2 regions of the Microbacterium sp. NPDC088619 genome follow, and region 2 is predicted to be linked to the other one. Evidence: predicted binding sites of a transcription regulator. Region 2 holds the regulator's gene; the other holds the start of a gene.
What was found. Region 2 encodes LexA, which represses DNA repair genes until DNA is damaged. Its sites were predicted from a motif close to TCGAACANNTGTTCGA; they were not measured.

Region 1 (6,860 bases), on a different contig from region 2:
GCGAAGGTCACCGGATTCTCGCGTGGTCCGACGGTCACCCAGTACGAGGTGGAGGTCGGCCATGGTGTCAAGGTCGAGAAGATCCTTCAGCTGAGCAACAACTTCGCCTACGCGGTCGCATCCAACGACGTGCGGATCCTGTCGCCGATCCCGGGCAAGAGCGCGATCGGCATCGAGATCCCGAACGCCGATAAGGAGATGGTCGCGCTCGGGGATGTGCTCCGGTCTCCGGCAGCGCACAAGAGCACTCATCCGATGACGATCGGCGTCGGAAAGGACGTCGGCGGCAACATCGTCATCGCGAACCTCGCGAAGATGCCGCACCTCCTGGTCGCCGGTTCCACAGGGTCGGGTAAGTCCAGCTTCGTGAACTCGATGATCACGAGCCTTCTCATGCGCGCTCGGCCCACCGACGTGCGGATGGTCCTGATCGACCCGAAGCGCGTCGAGCTGACCAGCTATGCGGGAGTGCCGCACCTGATCACACCGATCATCACGAACCCGAAGAAGGCCGCCGAGGCTCTCCAGTGGGTCGTGAAGGAGATGGACATGCGGTACGACGACCTCGCGTCGTTCGGATTCCGCCACATCGACGATTTCAATCGGGCGGTGCGCGCCGGAGAGGTCGAGCTCCCGGTCGGAAGTGAACGTGTCCTCAAGCCCTACCCGTATCTCCTCGTGGTGGTCGATGAGCTCGCAGACCTGATGATGGTCGCGCCGCGAGATGTCGAGGACTCGATCGTCCGCATCACCCAGCTGGCGCGCGCGTCCGGCATCCACCTGGTGCTCGCGACGCAGCGACCGAGCGTCGACGTCGTCACCGGTCTGATCAAGGCCAACGTGCCGTCGCGCCTCGCTTTCGCCGTGACGAGCGTCACGGACAGCCGCGTGATCCTCGACAGCCCCGGTGCTGACAAGCTGATCGGCCAAGGTGACGCCCTGTTCTCGCCGATGGGATCATCCAAGCCGTTCCGTCTGCAGGGTGCGTGGGTCGATGAGAAGGAGATCGACGCGGTCGTCAAGCACGTCACGCGTCAGGCCCGTCCCGACTACCGCGCGGATGTGCAGGAAGCGCTGGAGCCGACGAAGAAGAAGGAGGTCGACGAGGACATCGGGGACGACCTCGAACTCCTTCTCGCGGCAGCCGAACTCATCGTGTCTTCGCAGTTCGGCTCGACGTCGATGCTGCAGCGAAAGTTGCGTGTCGGCTTCGCCAAGGCAGGTCGCCTGATGGACCTCCTCGAGTCGCGAGAGATCGTCGGCCCGTCCGAAGGGTCCAAGGCACGTGACGTGCTGGCGACGGCCGAGCAACTGCCCCAGGTCATGGCGAAGCTGCGAGGTGACGATGCTCCGCCGAAGCCCGCCGCTCCCGCCGCCGCGACCGCGGCCGGAGCGCCGCACGACCCGATCGAGGCCCAGTTCCAGGGGCTGCCGGTGGTCGAGGCTGAAGACGACGGCGACGAAGACGCCTGGGGACTGACAGGAAGAGACTGATGAGTATTCCACGGCAGCTTCCCAACGCGATAACCATCGCGCGCATCCCGCTCGCGGTGATCTTCTTCATCCTGCTCCTGATGGGCGGAACGTACGGGCTCGACGACATCGTCATCCGATGGGTTGCGGCGATCCTCTTCGTCGTGGGCATCTCCACCGACTGGGTCGACGGCTACCTCGCACGTCGCCACAACATCGTCTCGGACTTCGGCAAGCTGTGGGACCCGATCGCCGACAAGCTGCTCACCGGGGCGGGCTTCATCGGCCTGGCCGTGCTCGGTGAGCTCAACTGGTGGGTCGTGATCGTGATCCTGATCCGCGAGTGGGGCATCACGATCCACCGCCTCATGGTCGCGAAGGAGCACGTCGTGGCTGCCGCGTGGATGGGCAAGATCAAGACTGCGGTCCAGGCCGTGGCGCTCTCCTGGGCGCTGCTCCCGCTGCACGTGGTGATCGGGGCCCAGCTGTGGGTGGTCGGGACCGCCATCCTGATGATCCTGGCGCTGATCCTCACGGTGGCGAGCGGCATCGACTACATCGTGGCTCAGGTGCGAGGGTCACGGAAGCCGTCGTGACGTCTGCGTCGGAGGTGCTCGCCGCGCTGGTAGATCGTGGCTGGACCCTCGGTATCGCGGAGTCGCTGACGGGCGGCGCTCTCGCTGCAGAGTTCGTCTCGGTGCCAGGTGCATCGGCGGTGTTGCGGGGAGCGATCGTCGCCTACGCCACCCCGGTGAAGCACACACTGCTGGGCGTCGACGACGGACTGCTCGACGCGCATGGACCGGTGCATCCCGGCGTCGCGCTGCAGATGGCAGCGGGGGTGTGCCGCGCCCTGGAGGTCTCGGGAACTCCCGCCGACGTCGGCGTCTCGACAACGGGGATCGCTGGACCGGAGTCACCGGACGGTCAGCCCGTCGGAACAGTGCACATCGCCGTCGTGACGCCGGATTCCTCTGTGAGCGAGTCATTCAGGTTCGACGGCGATCGCGCGCAGGTCCGGGCTCAAGCGGTCGACGCGGCCGTGGCGATGCTCGCGCGGATCCTCCGGGAATAGCTGATGCGGACGTTCCGTTATCCCCTATGTGCTCACACCGAAAGCACAGCGTGCGAAGGTAGATTTTGTGAAGGTCGGTAGGACTAGACTGGCGGTCTCCTTGAGGGAGACCTCGAGAAGGCGATCTGGGAGGAGGTTCCGATGATTCTTGTACGACAAGAAATCGGCGATGTGCTGAGGGACTTCCGCCTGCAGAAGGGGCGTACGCTCCGGCAGGTTGCGAGCAAGGCATCTGTGGCACTCGGCTATCTCAGCGAGGTCGAGCGGGGCCAGAAGGAGGCGTCGAGCGAGATTCTCGCCTCGGTGGCCGATGCTCTGGATGTTCCCATCTCGATCATCATGCGAGAGGTGGGAGACCGCATCTCCGTGCTCGAGGGCATCCAGGTCTTCCCTGATGTCGTTCCGGATGACCTCGTGGCTTCCGTAGAGCCAGAGCTCTCGCTCCACTGAGCTTCGGATCCTCTTCATCCTCTGATGCGTCGCAGTGAGTTCCTCCGCGCAGTCGACGCGGAATTCGGTGGTCGAGGGTCGTCTCTCATCAGCGACCTCATTCTGACTCAGCTGTCCGGCCGTACTGCCGACCAGGCATTGGATGCCGGCGTACCACCGCGTGACATCTGGCTGGCGCTGTGCGCCGAGACCGATGTGCCTCAGGAGCGCCGGCACGGCGCCGGGCGCCTCGAACCGCGCAAGCGATGACGCCCTGACGCGTTCGACACGCGTTCGACTAACGACACGCGGTAGCGGCGTGTCGTCGAATATGTGTTCGAAACGGGCGTAGTCTTCTGCACAAGTGGTTCAGAGACGGTGTTCTCCCTGTTTCGCGGAGCTGACGACGCAATGTCCGAGGTGCCTCGTACGGTGAAAAGCAAGCCGAAGAGCCATACGCCTTGTCGGAGAGTTCCGCCCAGCCGGGAGGACCGCGACAGCCTACAGGCGGCACCACGCGAGCATAAGGAGCACGTCATGCCATCACCCGCTGACCGCGAGAAGTCCCTCGAGACAGCCCTCGCCCAGATCGACCGTCAGTTCGGAAAAGGCTCGGTCATGAGACTGGGCAGCGACGAGCGCGCACCCGTCGCCGTCATCCCGACCGGTTCCATCGCTCTCGATGTCGCCCTCGGCGTCGGAGGGCTCCCTCGTGGACGAATCGTCGAGATCTACGGCCCCGAATCCTCGGGTAAGACGACGCTCACGCTGCACGCGATCGCGAATGCACAGCGCGCTGGTGGGATCGCGGCCTTCATCGACGCCGAGCATGCGCTCGACCCCGACTACGCCGCGAAGCTCGGTGTCGACATCGACGCCCTTCTCGTCTCGCAGCCCGATACGGGTGAGCAGGCTCTCGAGATCGCAGACATGCTCGTCCGCTCCGGCGCCATCGACCTGATCGTCATCGACTCCGTCGCGGCTCTCGTGCCCCGGGCCGAGATCGAGGGCGAGATGGGTGACTCACACGTGGGTCTGCAGGCCCGACTGATGTCGCAGGCGCTGCGAAAGCTCACCGGTGGGCTCAACCAGACGAACACCACGATGATCTTCATCAACCAGCTGCGCGAGAAGATCGGCGTCTTCTTCGGATCACCCGAGACGACCGCAGGTGGAAAGGCGCTGAAGTTCTATGCGTCGGTCCGCATGGACATCCGCCGCATCGAGACGCTGAAGGACGGCACCGACGCAGTCGGAAACCGCACCAGGGTCAAGGTGGTGAAGAACAAGATGGCTCCGCCTTTCAAGCAGGCGGAGTTCGACATCCTGTATGGCATCGGCATCTCGCGCGAGGGCAGCTTGATCGACTTCGGTGTGGAGCACGGCATCGTGAAGAAGTCCGGCTCGTGGTACACCTACGACGGTGACCAGCTCGGTCAGGGCAAGGAGAACGCTCGATCGTTCCTGCTCAAGAATCCCGACGTCGCGCTTGCGATCGAGACGCAGATCAAGCAGAAGCTCGGCATCGGGGGAGCCACCGAGGCGCCTGCCGACGAGCTCGCCGAGCGCCGTCCGGCATGACCATGATGGTTCGCGGTTGTGAAGCAGCCGGAGCGAACCGTGAGTGATGGCGGGGGCGGGCCCGAGCAGCTCGCCCCCATCATCCCTCTCTTCGGTCGTGATGACACGCGGGCGAAGCAGGCCCGCAGGGATCCGGAGGGCGAGGGCGTGACGACTCGTTCGTCCGCCGACGCCGGGCTGTGGAAGTCGACAGACGACGACGGATCGACCCGTGATTCGAACCCGGTCGCACCCATCGATTCGCGTGGCCCCAGTGAGCGTCATCCCGCCCGCGGCGCAGCAGCTCGGTCTGCCCCGAGGTTGCGTGCATTGCAGGCCCAGGACACGGGATCAGACGACGTCGTGGGAGTCGACCCCGCGCAGCTGCGCGCCGAGGCTGAGGAGCTTCTCGTCCGCAAGCTGCGGACTCGATCGCTCTCCCTGTCAGAGGCGCGGATGGTTCTGAGGGGCTATGGACAGAACGCCGAACGGCTCGATTCGGCGGCGATCGACGACGTGATCGACGATTTCTGTCGGCGCGGCTACCTCGACGACGCCCTTCTCGCGGGACAACTCGTGACGTCCGGAATCGAGCGCAAGGGGCAGGGACGGGTAGCGCTGTCGAGGGCACTGTCGCAACGCGGCATCCCTCGCGAGGTGATCGATGCGGCGCTCGACGACGTTCCCGACGATGACGCCGAGCGCGCGCTCGAATACGCGCGATCGAAGGCGCGAGCGATGTCTCGGCTGGACGGCGACACTGCGTTGCGGCGCCTCGTCGGTCAGTTGTCTCGCCGTGGCTACAACGGCGCCATCGCGATGACGGCCGCGAAATCTGCTCTTGCTGAGGCCTCTTTCGGGTCGTCGTCATCCGGCGTGCGATTCGTCGACTCGGACTGACGACGGCGAGGGCCTCGAGCTCTCGCCACAGCGGCGACGTCTGGGATCGGCTCGTAGAATGGGGAGATCATGACTATGCCTCGCAGTGAGCCGACGATCATCGCGTCGTCGTCAGCAGCAATCGACCTCGACGGGCGCCAGCGCTCGTACGAGGTCCGCACTTTCGGCTGCCAGATGAACGTCCACGATTCGGAACGACTCTCGGGTTCGCTCGAAAGCGCCGGATATGTCCGCGCGACTGATGGCGCCGAGGCCGACGTGGTCATCATCAACACGTGCGCGGTGCGCGACAATGCCGCAGGCAAGCTCTACGGCACACTGGGCCAGCTCGCGTCGGTCAAGCGACGCAAGGACGGGATGCAGATCGCCGTCGGCGGTTGCCTGGCGCAGATGGATAAGCAGGCGGTGCTCGATAAGGCGCCCTGGGTCGACGTCGTCTTCGGCACACACAACATGGGTTCGCTTCCCGGACTTCTCGAGCGCGCGCGCCACAACGGAGACGCGGAGCTCGAGATCCTCGAGTCGCTCGAGGTGTTCCCGTCGACGCTTCCGACCAAACGGGATTCTGCGCACAGTGGTTGGGTCTCGATCTCGGTCGGATGCAACAACACCTGCACCTTCTGCATCGTTCCAAGCCTTCGTGGCAAGGAGAAGGACCGCCGCCCGGGCGACATCCTGAATGAGATCCGCCTGCTCGTCGACGACGGCGCCATCGAGGTCACCCTGCTCGGACAGAACGTCAACTCCTACGGGGTGGAGTTCGGCGATCGGCAGGCTTTCGGCAAGCTGCTTCGCGCTGCGGGTGAGATCGACGGGCTCGAGCGCATCCGCTTCACGAGTCCCCACCCCGCCGCATTCACCGACGACGTGATCGACGCGATGGCGGAGACTCCCAACGTGATGCCGCAGCTTCACATGCCGCTCCAGTCGGGCAGCGACCGCATCCTCAAGGCCATGCGCCGTTCGTACCGCAGCGAGAAGTTCCTCGGAATCCTGGATCGCGTCCGTGATCGTATTCCGCACGCTGCGATCACCACCGACATCATCGTCGGATTCCCCGGTGAAACCGAGGAGGACTTCGAAGACACGATGCGGGTTGTCGAACAGGCACGGTTCTCGAGTGCCTTCACGTTCCAGTACTCGATCCGCGAGGGCACACCCGCTGCGACCATGGAAGACCAGGTTCCGAAGGCGGTCGTGCAGGCACGCTACAACCGGCTGATGGCGCTTCAAGAGCGCATCTGCCTCGAGGAGAACCAGAAGCAGGTCGGACGCATGGTCGAGGTGCTCGTCTCGACGGGTGAAGGCAAGAAGGACGCCGAGACCCACAGACTCACCGGACGCGCCGAGGACAACCGCCTCGTGCACTTCGAAGTCACCCCCGGATCCGCTGTCCCGCGACCCGGCGACGTGGTCTCGGTGA
Region 2 (6,860 bases):
CGAAGCGGCCGATCACATCGGCGGCCCACTCGGGGTTCTCCAGCGCGGCCGTGCCGAGGTTGATCCGGGTCGCTCCGCTCTCGAGAGCCGCCTCGAGCGTCGCGTCGTCTCGGATGCCTCCCGACAGCTCGACGCTGACGTTCTTGAACTGCTTGATGACCTTGCGCAGGATCGGGGCGTTGCTGCCGCGACCGAAGGCCGCATCGAGGTCGACGAGGTGGATCCACTTCGCGCCCTGCTCGACCCACTCCCCCGCAGCGTCCAGCGGGTCGCCGTAGCTGGTCTCGGTGCCGGCTTCACCCTGGGTGAGACGGACTGCCTTACCCCCGGCGACATCGACGGCGGGAAGCAGAGTGAGAGAAGGTGACTGCGCGAAGTCGTTCATGACATCCTCAGGTGAGATGGATAGCCGATTCACCGGCACGAGAATCGACACTAGCCCGCGCATCCGCCCGCTCCAAAACGATGACGGCTGAGAACATCGTGTGCCACGCGGTAGCCTCGATGACGCCCCTGTTCGGTCGGTGAGGAGATGTTGCATGGTGCGCGATGCGGAAGCGCGAGGAGGCAGACCCCTGCGGCGCGGGAATTCGCTGCCTCCCGAGACTCCGGATGAGAGCGCACAGCTGCCGGTCACGCCAGACGCGGTGCCCGTCGACGAACGGCCCCGGGCGGTGACCGGAGACGAACCATCGATCCCGCCCGTGCCGGGCACACGCGCAGCAGCAGCGGCCGCGTGGGCGGCAGCCTCCGCCGCGACTCCGCCGACCGGCGCTCCACGACCGGCCAGCCCCTCGGCTCCTGTCTCCCGCCCGCCCACAGCACCGGCAGCACCGGCCGCACCGGCCGCACCCTCGACTCCCCGCCCTTCTTCCGCCGCGTGGTCGGAGCCGCCGGCCACCGTCGTTCCGGGCGCCGGCGCCCCTGACGCCACTGCCGCGCCACATCCTGCGCCGAGAACCGCGAACCCGGCTCCGGCCCCGCTCCCGAGCATCCCGCCTGCGACGGCGCCCGTGAGCACCGCACCGCAGAACCAGGCCCCCGGTGTGCCGCCCACCCCGCCGCTGCCACTCTCGACCACCGTGGCTCCGTCGGCTCCGAACGCCGCCGCCGCCGAGTCGGCGTCCTCGGCATCATCGCGTCGCCAGCAGCGTGAGCAAGGCGTGGGACGCCGTTCCTTCCTGCAGGAAGAGCGCCGCGAAGAGCCCGCGCGTCAGGGCGGACGAGGGTTGCTCAATCGCGTCGGATTCTCCCTCGGACCGAACGCCCGCGAGCGAGCCGTCCGGGACGACGAGCACGCGGTGAGCCGTCACTGGCCGGGGCCCCGCACGGTCGCGGTCGTCAACGGTAAAGGCGGGGCAGGCAAGACGCCGGCCACCGTGCTGCTGTCAGCGGTCTTCGCTCAATACGGCGGAGCCGGGGTGCTGGCCTGGGACAACAACCAGACGCGCGGCACGCTCGGCTGGCGCACCGAGACCGGGTCTCATGACCGCACGCTGCTCGAGCTCCTCCCCCAGACGCAGCGTCTGCTGGGAGCTCAGGGACAGTCCGCGGATCTCGCGCACTTCGTGCACCACCAGCCGCAGGAGAAGTACGACGTCCTGCGGTCGAAGCCGATCCGACTCGCGCACGAGAATCGACTCCGTCCCACTGATGTCGACTCCATCCACGCCATCGCGGCCAAGTTCTACCGTCTGATCATCATCGACTCCGGCAACGACGAATCCGACCCCATGTGGTTGCGGATGATCGACCTCGCCGACCAGATCGTCGTCGCGACGACGACGCGGGATGACCACGCCGAGGCCGGTGCTCTGCTGCTGGAGGCGCTTGAGGACCGCGATGAGCGATCGGCGCGGCTTGCCCGAGAGTCAGTGGTCGTCGTCAGCCAGGCGGATCCGAAGGCATCCCCCGCAGAGGTCACGGATGTCATCGCGGGCTACCAGCCCCTCGCGCGCGAAGTCGTCGGAATCCCCTTCGACCGGGAGATGGTCGACGGCCACCTTCGTCTCCGGGCACTCGCGGCGCCGACGCAGCGATCCTGGCTCTCGGCCGCCGCCGCAGTCGCACGCGGTTTCTGAGCGGCGCGCGACAGCTGATCGCCGATCGCGGCGTCACCTGTCGCGCGCTCGACCCATCGGAACGGAGTGTTCTGGTGCGCCCGTCAGGCTCGCAGGCTGTCGACCCAGTTGCGGAGCAGCTGGATTCCGGCCTCCCCCGACTTCTCGGGGTGGAACTGGGTCGCCGAGAGCGGCCCGTTCTCGACGGCGGCGAGAAACGGATCCCCGTACGTCGACCACGTGAGCACCGGCTGCGGGAACGGCGGAATGACGTCGAGCTCCCACGACTGCGCGGCGTACGAGTGGACGAAGTAGAAGCGCTCGTTCTCGATGCCCTTGAAGAGCACGGAATCAGCTCCGGGCTCGACCGTGTTCCATCCCATGTGCGGCAGCACAGGCGCGTTCAGCTCGGTGACAGCGCCGGGCCACTCGCCGAGGCCCTCGGAGTCGTGTCCTCGTTCGACACCATGAGTGAAGAGAACCTGCATCCCCACGCAGATGCCGAGAACGGGGCGCCCTCCTGCGAGGCGGCGGTCGATGATCTCGTCGCCACCGTGCGCGAAGAGCGCATCCCGGACAGCTTGGAATGCACCGACACCGGGCACCACGAGACCGTCCGCCTCGAGCGCCTCTTTGCGATCGCGCGTCAGCACCGCGTCAGCACCCGCTGCGACGAGAGCCTTCACTGCGGAGTGGACGTTGCCGGATTCGTAGTCGAAGACGGCGACCCTGGGTGCCGAACTCACAGCGCGCCCTTCGTCGACGGGATGCCGTCGACCAGCGGATCGAGCGCCTTGGCCTGACGGAATGCCCGAGCGAACGCCTTGTACTCGGCTTCGGCGATGTGGTGGGGATCGCGGCCCCCGAGCACGCGCACGTGCACCGTCAGCCCTGCGTTGAAAGTGACCGCCTCGAAGGAGTGGCGCACCAGCGACCCGGTGAAGTGGCCGCCGATCAGGTGGTGCTCAAAGCCCGCCGGCTCCCCGGTGTGAACGAGGTACGGGCGGCCCGAGATGTCGACGACCGCCTGCGCGAGCGCCTCGTCGAGCGGCACGAGCGCGTCGCCGTAGCGGGAGATACCGGACTTGTCGCCCAGTGCTTCGAGGATCGCCTGGCCGAGCACGATCGAGACGTCTTCCACCGTGTGGTGCGCATCGATGTGGGTGTCGCCCGAAGCGCGGACGGTGAGGTCCGTCAGCGAGTGCTTCGCGAACGCCGTCAGCATGTGATCGAAGAACGGCACCGACGTGTCGATACGGCTTGCACCGCTGCCGTCGAGGTTCAGTTCCAGCTCGACGGTGGACTCCGATGTGCTGCGCACACGCGTGGCGGTGCGCGGGTTCTGGGCGGGGGTGCTCATGAAGCCGATCCTATCGAGGCGAGAGCATCGAGGAACGCGGTGGTCTCGGCCTCGGTGCCCGCTGTGACGCGGAGGTGACCGGGGATCCCGACGTCGCGGATGAGGACTCCCCGCTCATAGAGCTGCTGCCAGACCTTCGCGGGCTCTGCGACCCCGCCGAACAGGACGAAGTTCGACCAGGATTCGTGCGGCGTGTAGCCGAGGGCTTCGAGCGTCGCAGAGAGGCGGTCGCGCTGCTCGACGATCTCCTCGACCATGCCCAGCATCACGCCGGAGTTCCGCAGTGCCGCCACCGCCGCCGCCTGAGTCAGAGCGCTGAGGTGATAAGGCAGACGCACGAGCCGCAGAGCGTCGATGAACGCAGGATCGGCCGCGAGATAGCCCACGCGCGCACCCGCGAACGCGAACGCCTTGCTCATGGTGCGCGACACCGCGAGACGAGGGCGCCCATCGAGCAGAGTGAGAGCGGATGCCGCCTCGCGCGGTGCGAACTCCTGGTACGCCTCGTCTACGACCACGACCCCCGTCGATGCCTCGTACACAGCCTCGACCACGTCGAGGCCGAGAGGCGTGCCCGTCGGATTGTTCGGGGAGCACAGGAGGATGACATCGGGGTCGACGTCCCTGACCTGCGCCGCCGCCTCTTCGGGAGTGATCGTGTAGTCGGGCTGCCTGGTGCCGGCCACCCAGCGCGCTCCGGTCCCCTTCGCGATCAGCGGGTACATCGAGTACGTCGGACTGAAGCTGAACGCGGTACGACCCGGCCCCCCGAAAGCCTGGAGGATGTGCTGCAGGACCTCGTTCGACCCGTTGCCCGCCCAGATCTGCTCGGCCTCGAGCCCGTGGCCGAGATACTCGGCAAAGCCCTCGCGCAGAGTGGTGAACTCGCGGTCGGGATAGCGGTTGACGTCGCGGAGGGCGACCGCGATGTCGTCGAGGATGTCGCTCGCTACGGCGTCCGGAACCGGATGCGTGTTCTCATTGACGTTCAGTGCGATGGGGAGAGGCGCTTGAGGCGCTCCGTATGGCGTGAGCCCCCGGAGGTCGTCGCGAAGCGGCAGGTCGTCGAGTGATGCAGTCACCCTTCCCATGGTAGGCCGCCTTCGCTCTGTGGACGCCCGTGGCACCCGAGTATGAAGCTGACCTCACCCGCGTCGCTCGACCGACCGGCTGCCGCGGGCCTCACTCCGAGTACTGCGCCGGAATCGCGAGCTCCTGACCGATCTGCAGCTCTCCGCCGCGCAGCAGATTGAGACGCGTGATGTCACCGATCACTTCGCGCGGATCGGCCTCGGGTGCGATGCCCTCTGCGATCGACCAGAGTGTGTCGCCGGGCATCACGGTCACGGTCGCGAACGACGCCGTGGCGGCCTGCTCACCCGACGCCATCGCGCTGCCCCCGCTGAGTGCTGCGAAGGCGATTCCCACGGCGAGGGGAAGCGCGGCGACGGAGAGCACGACGCGTCGACCACGCGCCGTCAGCCGGAGCCGCGTCGCCGGACGAACCGGAAGGACTGCTGCGCTGCTGAAGGTGATGGTGCTCATGTCGTGCTCCTCTGCATCTACCGCGTGGGCGGTGAAGTTGGCGTAGCGTTCGCATCCGCGCCTCGGCCGGGAGCCGTGGATGCGAAGCTACGTTCCGAAGTTATCTTCGAATTCGAACATCTGTCAAGCGTTCTTCGAAACAGAAGTGCGGGAATCGACCGACACGCTCGAACAGATCTTCCACTTCGGCGCGATTCTCGGATACGGTTTCGATGAGAACACCCCACCACGGGCCTCCGACATTCGAACTGAGACGCCGGATCGCACACCTGAGGAGCACCATGAGCGACAACTCCGCCACCGAGTCCGAGGCTCCGCGCACTCGCCGCCGGAAGAGCCTCAGCCCCAAGCAGATGGCGATCCTCGAAGTGATCCAGACGTCGATCAGCCGGCATGGGTACCCGCCGAGCATGCGCGAGATCGGCGACGCCGTCGGGCTCAAGTCGTTGTCCAGCGTGACCCATCAGCTGGGTCAGCTCGAGCTCAGCGGCTATCTGCGGCGCGATCCCGGCAAGACCCGCGCGATGGAGGTCCTGATCGACCTTCCCGGAACGAGCGGTGAGAACCCCGCTGACGTGGCGACGCCCGTCGGAGACGCCGCGCTCGTTCCTCTCGTCGGCCGCATCGCCGCCGGCGTCCCGATCACGGCCGACCAGCAGGTCGAGGAGATCTTCCCGCTCCCCCGTCAGCTCGTCGGCAAGGGCGACCTCTTCATGCTCAAGGTGTCGGGCGAGTCGATGATCGACGCCGCGATCTGCGACGGCGACTGGGTCGTCGTCCGTTCGCAGAGCAGCGCTGAGAACGGCGAGATCGTGGCCGCCATGCTCGACGGCGAGGCCACCGTCAAGGTGCTCCGCCGACGCGACGGCCACACCTGGCTGCTCCCCCGGAACTCAGCGTTCGAGCCGATCCTCGGCGACGAATCCGTCATCCTCGGCAAGATCGTCGCGGTGCTCAGGGCCGTCTGAACCCCGTCACCCGGGTCCCGCGAATCGGCCGCACCCGGAAACTCCGGCAATGCCGCCTCGGTCCGCCATGGATGACGCTGCGCGCCGGTGCACCATAGGCTCGAAGCATGTCGTCGCCGTTCGGTACCTGGCCCTCTCCGTTCACTCCCGACCGGATCGCCGCATCCTCTCCGAGGATCGACGGCGCTGCGTTCGTCGGCGATGAGATCTGGTGGGGCGAGTCGGTGCCTTCCGAGGGCGGGCGCCTGACCGTGCGCAGCTCGAGCGGCGCCGAGATCCTTCCCGCACCCTGGAGCGCCCGTTCGCGGGTGCACGAGTACGGGGGCGGAGCGTGGACGGCGGATGCCGACGGCACGCTGTACTTCGTCGACGCCAAGGACCAGCGTGTGCACCGAATGCCACGCGGGGGCGCCCCGGAGCCCCTCACTCCCGCGGGACCGGCACATGGCGGCCTGCGCCTGCAGAACGGTCGGCTGTTCGCCGTCCGGGAGGACCTCTCCGTCGATCCTCACCAGCGCGGAATCGTCGAGATCCCGACCGATGGATCGGCGTCGGACGATCCGGCGCTGCTGCAGCTGCTGGTGCAGGGAGAGTCTTTCTACGCACATCCGGCGCTGTCTCCGGATGGGACTCGCGCCTCGTGGGTCGAGTGGACCGGCGAGAGGATGCCGTGGCAGCACGCCTCGCTGGTGCTCTCCGACGGTCTCGGGCGCACGGAACTGGCCACGCGGGCTGCGCTCCAGCCGGAGTGGACGGATGACGGCGAGATCCTGTACGCGGATGACCCCTCTGGTCGGTGGGCGCTGCACCGTCAGCGCGTGGACGGTCTGCACGCTCTCGGTCGCGCGGAGCAGATCGATCACACCGACGCCGACACGGGATACGGACTCTGGGTGCTCGGCAATCGCTGGTACCGGCCTCTCGCGG

Region 1: the regulator LexA is predicted to act here: its motif matches at 3,303-3,318, upstream of recA (recombinase RecA).

What each region holds. Positions count from the first base shown of each region.
Region 1 covers NZ_JBIVLZ010000001.1:764,580-771,439, reverse strand. The annotation lists gene ACIP5T_RS04090 (DNA translocase FtsK 4TM domain-containing protein) at 1-1,494, shown strand, start outside; gene pgsA (CDP-diacylglycerol--glycerol-3-phosphate 3-phosphatidyltransferase) at 1,494-2,069, shown strand; gene ACIP5T_RS04080 (CinA family protein) at 2,066-2,548, shown strand; gene ACIP5T_RS04075 (helix-turn-helix domain-containing protein) at 2,690-2,998, shown strand; gene ACIP5T_RS04070 (DUF3046 domain-containing protein) at 3,023-3,247, shown strand; gene recA (recombinase RecA) at 3,515-4,558, shown strand; gene ACIP5T_RS04060 (regulatory protein RecX) at 4,598-5,437, shown strand; gene miaB (tRNA (N6-isopentenyl adenosine(37)-C2)-methylthiotransferase MiaB) at 5,507-6,860, shown strand, end outside.
Region 2 covers NZ_JBIVLZ010000002.1:33,340-40,199, forward strand. The annotation lists gene priA (bifunctional 1-(5-phosphoribosyl)-5-((5-phosphoribosylamino)methylideneamino)imidazole-4-carboxamide isomerase/phosphoribosylanthranilate isomerase PriA) at 1-385, opposite strand, end outside; gene ACIP5T_RS14615 (AAA family ATPase) at 1,014-2,081, shown strand; gene hisH (imidazole glycerol phosphate synthase subunit HisH) at 2,165-2,806, opposite strand; gene hisB (imidazoleglycerol-phosphate dehydratase HisB) at 2,803-3,420, opposite strand; gene ACIP5T_RS14630 (histidinol-phosphate transaminase) at 3,417-4,511, opposite strand; gene ACIP5T_RS14635 (LysM peptidoglycan-binding domain-containing protein) at 4,603-4,965, opposite strand; gene lexA (transcriptional repressor LexA) at 5,247-5,933, shown strand; gene ACIP5T_RS14645 (prolyl oligopeptidase family serine peptidase) at 6,041-6,860, shown strand, end outside.